Regions from separate parts of the Streptomyces sp. NPDC094143 genome, predicted to be linked through region 2. Evidence: riboswitches for the same ligand, from Rfam matches in the RefSeq annotation. Region 2 holds a riboswitch; the other holds the start of a gene.

Region 1 (3,942 bases), on a different contig from region 2:
AGGTGCGCAGCAGCAACTCCCCGGCCCGGACGGGCCCGTCACCGGCGAGGGAGACGAAACCGTCAGGGCCGCCGATCCGGACGAGCAGCGGGAGCGCGCCGGTCACGCAGAAGCCCAGCGGCACCCGGTAGGCCCGCCACAGCCGCCGGCCCGGCACGCCCGCCGGCCCCAGCAGCAGCGCCAGGGCCGTCACCAGCACCAGCGCCGCGCCCGGCCAGGGCGGCAGCGAGATCGCGAGCACGGTGAGACCGAGCCCGAGCACGGCCTTGTCCACGGGGTGACGACGGCGCCAGCGACTGCTGTGCGCCGCCACGTCGATCGGCAGCACCCGGGTTCAGCCCTGACCGTCGGCGGACTTCCCGGCCGCGCCGGCGGGCGCGCTCCCGGCTTCCCGCTCCAGCGCGCGCTGTTCGCCCTGCCGGCGCCCGCGGCGCAGGCCGAAGTAGTAGGCGAGGACACCGGCGCCGAGAGCGGCCTGGAGGGAGAACAGGGCCGACTCGATCTCCCCGGACGGCGGTTCGTACAGCGGGGAGAACCACGGCTCGTAGCCCGGCTCGATCTCGGTGATCGCGGACTCCGCCTCACCGTCCGCGCCCGCGAACGGCTCCTCCTTGTGGTCACCGAGGCCGAGGGCCAGGGGCAGCACCGCGAGGGCGGCCACGACGAGCAGCAGCAGCAGGTTGATCTTCGTGTTCCGGCTCATCGCGCCACCGCCTCCGACTCGGTCCGAGCGCTCTTCGCGCCGGACAGCACGCCGAGCCGGGTCAGTTCGCCCTTGCTGGACTGCACCAGCAGCCGCATCACGAGCACCGTCAGCAGCCCTTCGCTGACCGCGAGCGGGATCTGGGTGACGGCGAAGATGGACCCGAACTTGCCCAGCGCGCCCAGGAACCCGCTGCCCGGGTCGGGGAAGGCGAGCGCCAGCTGCACGCTGGTGACGCAGTAGGTGGACAGGTCGGCGACGAACGCCCCGCAGAACACGGTCACCATGAGCGGCACGTCGTACCGGCGCAGCAGCCGGTAGACGGCGTAGCCGGCCCAGGGCCCGACGATCGCCATGGAGAAGACGTTGGCGCCGAGCGTGGTCAGCCCGCCGTGCGCCAGCAGCAGCGCCTGGAAGAGCAGGGTGATGGTGCCCAGCACCGCCATGACGGGCGGCCGGAACAGCATGGCCCCCAGGCCGGTGCCCGTGGGATGGGAGCAACTTCCGGTGACGGACGGCAGCTTCAGGGCCGACAGGACGAAGGTGAAGGCGCCGGAGGCACCGAGGAGCAGGGTGCTCTCGGGGTGCTCGCGCACCTCACGGGTGAGTGACCGGACTCCGTGGACGACGAACGGCGCCGACGCGACGCCCCAGGCGGCCGCGTGCACCGGAGGCAGAAAACCCTCGGCTATGTGCATGGCTCAGCAGACCCTCTCCAGCACCTCGTGGATGGTTGACGCGCCTTGGCCGGTCTCCTGGCTGACGGGTACCACCGCCCGAACTCCGCCTTCCCGGGTCACGAGGACCCAGTGGCTGCCCGCGAGGGCCGGAGCCGGACTTCCCGATTCACAGTGGCGAGGGCCGCACCGGCATCACACCGGATTTCCCGTTCACCAAGGCGTGGTGACAATAAGGCCGGGATCAGGGCGATGACAAGCCGCCCCAGGGGGCGCGCGAGGGGGCGCCCGCTCGCGCACCGGCGCAGGCCCGCTCAGTCCTCGCCCTCGTCGTCCTCGTCCTCCCCGCCGTCCGCGGGGACGTGGGGAGGCCGCTGCCCCGGCTGCTCCACCTGCTCCGCGCCGCCCGCGCCCGGCTCCCGCGCCGGGCTCGACGGGCCGGGCGTCGGCTCGGCCGGGCCCGGGGCGGCGGGCGCCTCGGAAGACGGGGTGACATCGCCCACGGTGCCGACGGCCGGCGTCACGCCGGTGCCCGCGGTGGACGTGACCGGACCGGCGGAGGCTCCCGACCTCGGCTCCGCGGAGGCCGCCGGACTGCTCGCCGACGGCGAGGCGTCGGGTTCGGTGCCCTTCGTCGCGGTGTCCTCGGGCGCGAACCACACCATGCCGAGGTACATCGCCGCGAGGAAGAGAGCCGCGGCGGCGGCCGTGACGGCCAGGCGCGACCGGCCGTCCGAGCCGCCCCGCGCACGGCTGCCCGGACCGCCCTGCGCACGGCTGCCCGGACCGCCCTGCGCACGGCTGCCCGCTCCGCCCTGCGGACCGCCGCCCGGGCCGCCCCGCGGTGCCGCGCGGCGGGCCCGCCCGCCCGGGGCGGTGCGCGACCCGGTGGGCAGCGCGTATGTGGCCGGGGCGCCGGTCCCGGCCCGCGGGTAGGCCGCCGGCGCCGGGGACGGGACCGGGGAGGCCGTCGGGGGCGTGGCTTCCGGCAGCGGCTCGGGCCGCCCCTGCCAGGCGCCGCCGGCGAACCACTCGGCGGCCTGCTGGGCCGACGGCCGGTCCTCGGGCTGCTTGGCGAGCAGTCCCAGCAGGTAGTTCTCGAACGCCGGCGGGAGACCGGCGACGCCGAGTTCGCGGGGCGGCACGGGCGCGGCGTCGAGATGCTGGTGCAGGAGCGCGACGGCGGTGTCGGCCTGGAACGGCGGGCGGCCGCTGAGCAGCTGGTAGAGCACGCAGCCCAGCGAGTACATGTCGGAGGCGGGGCCGGCCGGCTGCCCGAGGGCGCGCTCCGGCGCGAGGTAGAGGCCGGTGCCGACGATCTGCCCGGTCGCGGTGAGCGCGGCGCCGGGGTCGTCGAGGAAGCGGGCGATGCCGAAGTCGCCGATCTTCAGGGTGCCGTGGTGGTCCAGCAGGAGGTTGGCGGGCTTGATGTCGCGGTGCACGATGCCCTGCCCGTGCGCGGCGGCGAGCCCCGCGGCGGCCTGGGCGGCGAGGTCGGCCACCCGGCCGGCCGGGAGTGCGCCCGACGCGGCGAGCACCCCGGCGAGGCTGTCGCCCTCGACCAGCTCCATCACCAGGTACAGCCGGTTGTCGTACTCGCCGAAGTCGAGCACGCCGACCAGGTTCGGGTGGTTGAGACGCCCGGCGGTCTGGGCCTCCAGGCGGAACCGGGAGGCCGCCGTGGCGTCGGTGTCCTGGGGCAGCAGCAGCTTGACGGCCACCGCTCGGGCGAGCGTCTCGTCGTACGCCCGCCAGACCTCTCCCATTCCACCGCGCCCGATCTCAACATCCAGCCGGTAGCGGCCCGCTAGCAGCACTCGTCCTCGTCTCATGCAGGTGGGAAGTTCTTTGCCGCAGCCCGAACTCCCCGTGGTCGCACGGGGATTGGTGGGGGGTGCCACAGCCGACCCAGGATACTGGCGCCGGATGATCATTGTGCTCCGCGGCGGTGAGCCGCACGGTACGGCCCCCTCGACAGCCGGGGCGCGTGCGACGTCGCACTCCGGGGGTGCGTCCGCGGGGGAGGGGGGAGCCCGGATCACTCCGCCCGGGGCGCCCCCTCCTCCCTGCCCGTACCGTCCTGCCGGTCCTCTCTGTGTTCCCGGCGCGGCAGCAGCGCCACGGCCAGAGCCGGTACGGCCGCCAGGACCAGCCACGGCACGGCCGCCGGCAGCCCCAGGTCGAGCAGCGAGCCGGTGGCGGCGCTGCCGGCCAGCACGATCACACCGGAGACGGAGGACAGCGCGCCCGTGTACAGGCCGAGCCGGCCCGCCTCGGCGAGGTCGGGCACCCAGGCCCGGGCGGCGGGCACCACGAGCATCTGCCCGACGGTGAGCAGCACGACGAAGCCCGCGGCCGGCAGCAGCCCGGCGGTACCCGTCCAGCCGGCCGGGCGCGCGGCGGCCACCACCGCGAAACCGGCTGTGATCAGCAGCAGTCCGGCGGCCATGGAGCGGCGCAGGTCGAGGCGGTCGCCCGCCCAGCGGGTCACCGGCAGCTGCGCGCACACCACGAGGACCGACGACAGGGCGAACAGCCAGGACAGCGGCGCCTGGGAACCGG
Region 2 (3,942 bases):
GCCGGGAGCCGGCACGAAACGGCGGCCCGCGGCGGCCGCCACCTCGCGCAGGAACGCCCGCCGGAAGCCGTCCGACTCCAGTGAGCCGTGCCAGTGGGTGCCCCAGGTCTGGCCGACCCGGCAGCCGTCCAGGAAGGGTTCACCACCGGTGACGTCGGCGACCCCGTGGTGGATCTCGTAGCCCTCGACCCGCTCCCCGAGGGCCTCGCCCTCCGGCCGGGTGAGGGTCTTCTCGCGGGCGAACCGCACCCGCACGGGCAGGATGCCCAGCCCGTCGACCCGGCCCCGGCGGCTCTCCACGTCGTCCTCGATGTGCTCGCCGAGGATCTGGAAGCCGCCGCAGACGCCGAGCACCGGCCGCTGCTCGGCGGCCCTGCGCACCAGGGCGTCGGCGAGCCCCCGCTCGCGCAGCCAGTCCAGCGCGCGGACCGTCCCTCGGGTGCCGGGCACGATGACGAGGTCGGCGTCGGCCAGCTCCTCCGGCCGGTCCACGAACCGCACCACGACACCGGGTTCGGCGGCCAGCGCGTCGACGTCCGTGAAGTTGGACATGAGGGGGACCGCGCACACGGCGACACGCAGCACGTCCTGTCCGACGGGCGGCGCGACGACGGACTCGCGCACCGCACCGCGCAGGGACACCCGCAGCCCGTCCTCCTCGTCGATCCCGAGCCCGTGCCGGAAGGGCAGCACGCCGTACGTCCGCCGCCCCGTGAGGCCCTGGAGCATCTCCAGCCCGGGCTCCAGCAGGGAGACGTCCCCGCGGAACTTGTTGACCAGGAACCCGGCGACGCGCTCCTGGTCCTCGCGGGACAGCAGCGCCACCGTCCCGAAGAACGAGGCGAAGACACCGCCCCGGTCGATGTCGCCCACGACGAGCACCGGGAGCCCGGCGTTCCGGGCGATGCCCATGTTGACGATGTCGGTCCGCCGCAGGTTGATCTCGGCGGGAGAACCGGCCCCCTCACAGATCACCGCGTCATACGTGCCCCGCAACTGCTCCAGACAGTCCAGCACCGTCCCGAGCAGCTTCCGCTGCCGCCCGCCGTGGTAGCCGCGCGCGCTCATCTCGCCGACCGGCTTGCCCAGCAGCACGACCTGACTGCTCTGCTCGCCACCGGGCTTGAGCAGCACGGGGTTCATCAGCGCGGTCGGCTCGACCCGGCAGGCCTGTGCCTGCATGGCCTGCGCCCGCCCGATCTCGGCGCCCTCCCGCGTCACGAAGGAGTTCAGGGACATGTTCTGCGCCTTGAAGGGCGCGACCTTGACGCCCTGACGCACCAGCCACCGGCAGATCCCGGCCGTCACGACGCTCTTGCCCGCGTCGGAGGTGGTCCCGGCGACGAGAAGCCCACCGCTCATGACGTACGCCCCTTCGTGATGTGGCGCGCGGCGACACAGACGCCGAGCGCGAGCCAGCCGACGCGGCGGGACAGCCGCACGGCCCGTTCGACGTCCCGGATGCCGACGCCCCGCCCCGCCTCGTTGAGCACGGGCCGGTGCTCCACCCGCCCGCCGTACGACAGGGTCCCGCCCAGCCGCACCCCGAGCGCCCCCGCGAACGAGGCCTCCACGGGGCCGGCGTTGGGGCTCGGGTGCTGCGCGGCGTCCGCCCGCCAGGCGCGCACGGCGCCGCGCGGATCCGGCCCGGCCAGCGTCGCCAGGACGGCCGTCAGCCGCGCCCCCGGCCACCCCATGACGTCGTCCAGCCGCGCGGAGGCCCACCCGAAGCGGCGGTAACGGGCCGACTTGTGCCCGACCATGGCGTCCAGGGTGTTGACGGCCCGGAACCCGAGCAGCCCCGGCACCCCGCCCAGGGCCCCCCACACCAGTGCCCCCACCACCGCGTCGGAGGTGTTCTCGGCGACGGACTCGACCACGGCCCGGGCAATGCCGTCGGCGTCCAGGGCCTGCGGGTCGCGTCCGCACAGATGCGGCAGCCGCGCCCGGGCCGCCTCGACGTCGCCCGCCTCCAGGGCACGTCCGATGGTCCGCGCCTCGCGCGCGAGTGAAGTCCCCCCGACGACGGCCCAGGTGGCGGCACCGGTGAGCGCGACGGAGGCGACGGCGGAGGACCGCACCGCACGCTGGGCGACAGCCCCCAGCGCGACGGCGCCTGACGCGCACACCCCGGCGTGCAGCGCGCCCCACCCGCGGTGGTCCCGCCACACCACTCGTTCCACGGCACCCGCGGCCCGCCCGAACGCGGCGACCGGATGCCCTCGGCGGGGGTCGCCGAGCAGCAGGTCACCGATCAGGCCGGCGGCGGCACCGTACGCGAAGACGCGACCGGCACCCATGGGGTCAGCCGCCCAACGGGGCAGGCAGGGGTGGGGTGCTGAACCTCGATCGGCAGCCGCGCATGGCGATACGTGTCCTCACTCAGGGTGTCCGCGCCCTGGTTCGACGTGACCGGCGGTGAGAGTTCCTGGCTCCCGGGGATGGCTACCCCGGTGACAGTGGCGGGACCGCGCCGGACTCGCACCGGCTTCCTCTCCTGCCGCCGTACTGGCCCCGGAAGTCCACCACGGGCGCGAACCGCCGTCAACTTGCCCTTGACCTGCGAGGGGAGAGTGTGGAGAACCCCACACCGTCCCTTTCGCACACACGACGACCGGGCGGCACGGGACCGAGGTCCCGTGCCGCCCGGCGGACACGATGTGCGGTCGGGCCGTCAGGCCACGATCAGGTAGATGCCGTACCCCACGGCCGCCGCGCACGCGGCGAAGCACGCGTAGGCGCCCGTCACCGCCAGGCCCGCGGACCCGCCCTGCGCCACCGCCCGTTCGCGGCGCGACAGACCGGTGATGCCGAGGGTGAACAGCCCCACGAGGGCCACGGTGACCACGAGGCTGACGCCGAAGACGGAGCCGAGCGCCGCCCAGTCGATCTTCATCTCTGCTTCTTCCTTGTAACCGGTGGGCGGGGTCAGACCGTGGTGGTCGTGGTGGGCGTCCGCTCGGCGGCCGCCTGGGCGGGGAACGTCGGGACGTCGCCGGCCGTGGGGCCCGCGGGCGGCGGCGTCACCGCGGCCATCGCCGCGGTCACCACGCCGGCCGGCTCCTCGTCGGCTTCGGCGCCGGCGTCGTTGACGTTGGTGTGGTCGACGACCTCACGCCGGGAGAGCTTCCAGATCGCCGCGGAGGAGGCGACGAGGAAGACGGCCACCACGGCGGTGCCCCAGTTCCCGAAGCCGGTGACGTACTCGGCGAGCGCGCCCACCAGGGCGGCCGCCGGCAGGGTCAGGCCCCAGGCGACGAACATCCGCGTCGCGGTCGACCAGCGGACGACACCGCCCTTGCGGCCGAGGCCCGCGCCCATCACCGCGCCGGACACGGAGTGGGTGGTGGAGAGGGAGAAGCCGAGGTGCGAGGAGGCCAGGATGACCGTGGCCGCGCTGGTCTGGGCGGCGAAGCCCTGCTGCGGCCGGAGGTCGGTCAGGCCCTTGCCCATGGTCCGGATGATGCGCCAGCCGCCCAGGTAGGTGCCGAGCGCGATCGCGATGCCCGCGGAGAGGATGACCCACATGGGCGGGTCGGAGTCGGGGGCGACGGCGCCGCCGGCGACCAGGGCCAGGGTGATGACACCCATCGTCTTCTGCGCGTCGTTGGTGCCGTGCGCCAGGGAGACCAGGCCCGCCGAGGCGATCTGGCCGGCCCGGTAGCCCTTCTCGGACGCCTTGCCGTCGGCCTTGCGGCCCAGCGAGTACGTCAGCCGCGTGGCCAGCATCGCCGCGACGCCCGCCACCAGCGGGGCGGCGACCGCCGGGATGAGCACCTTGGTCACCAGCACGTCGCCGTGCACCGCGCCGACGCCCGCCGAGGCGATCGTGGCGCCGATCAGACCGCCCATGAGGGCGTGCGAGGAACTGGACGGCAGGCCGACCAACCACGTCAGCAGGTTCCACAGGATCGCGCCGACCAGGGCGGCGAAGATGACTTC

Evidence for each region. Region 2 has a riboswitch for cobalamin ahead of ABTZ58_RS22915 (cobalamin biosynthesis protein). Riboswitches for the same ligand answer to the same signal wherever they lie in the genome.
Region 1: linked by a shared signal. The riboswitch ahead of ABTZ58_RS07300 (energy-coupling factor ABC transporter permease) and the one ahead of ABTZ58_RS22915 (cobalamin biosynthesis protein) in region 2 are both predicted to bind cobalamin.

The regions. Positions count from the first base shown of each region.
Region 1 covers NZ_JBEOTZ010000004.1:163,903-167,844, reverse strand. Annotated here, with positions in the region: gene cbiQ (cobalt ECF transporter T component CbiQ) at 1-328, opposite strand, end outside; gene ABTZ58_RS07305 (energy-coupling factor ABC transporter substrate-binding protein) at 335-703, opposite strand; gene ABTZ58_RS07300 (energy-coupling factor ABC transporter permease) at 700-1,401, opposite strand; cobalamin riboswitch at 1,432-1,616, opposite strand; gene ABTZ58_RS07295 (serine/threonine-protein kinase) at 1,695-3,212, opposite strand; gene ABTZ58_RS07290 (MDR family MFS transporter) at 3,419-3,942, opposite strand, start outside.
Region 2 covers NZ_JBEOTZ010000018.1:55,968-59,909, reverse strand. Annotated here, with positions in the region: gene ABTZ58_RS22920 (cobyric acid synthase) at 1-1,362, opposite strand, end outside; gene ABTZ58_RS22915 (cobalamin biosynthesis protein) at 1,359-2,300, opposite strand; cobalamin riboswitch at 2,404-2,542, opposite strand; gene ABTZ58_RS22910 (hypothetical protein) at 2,675-2,896, opposite strand; gene ABTZ58_RS22905 (inorganic phosphate transporter) at 2,929-3,942, opposite strand, start outside.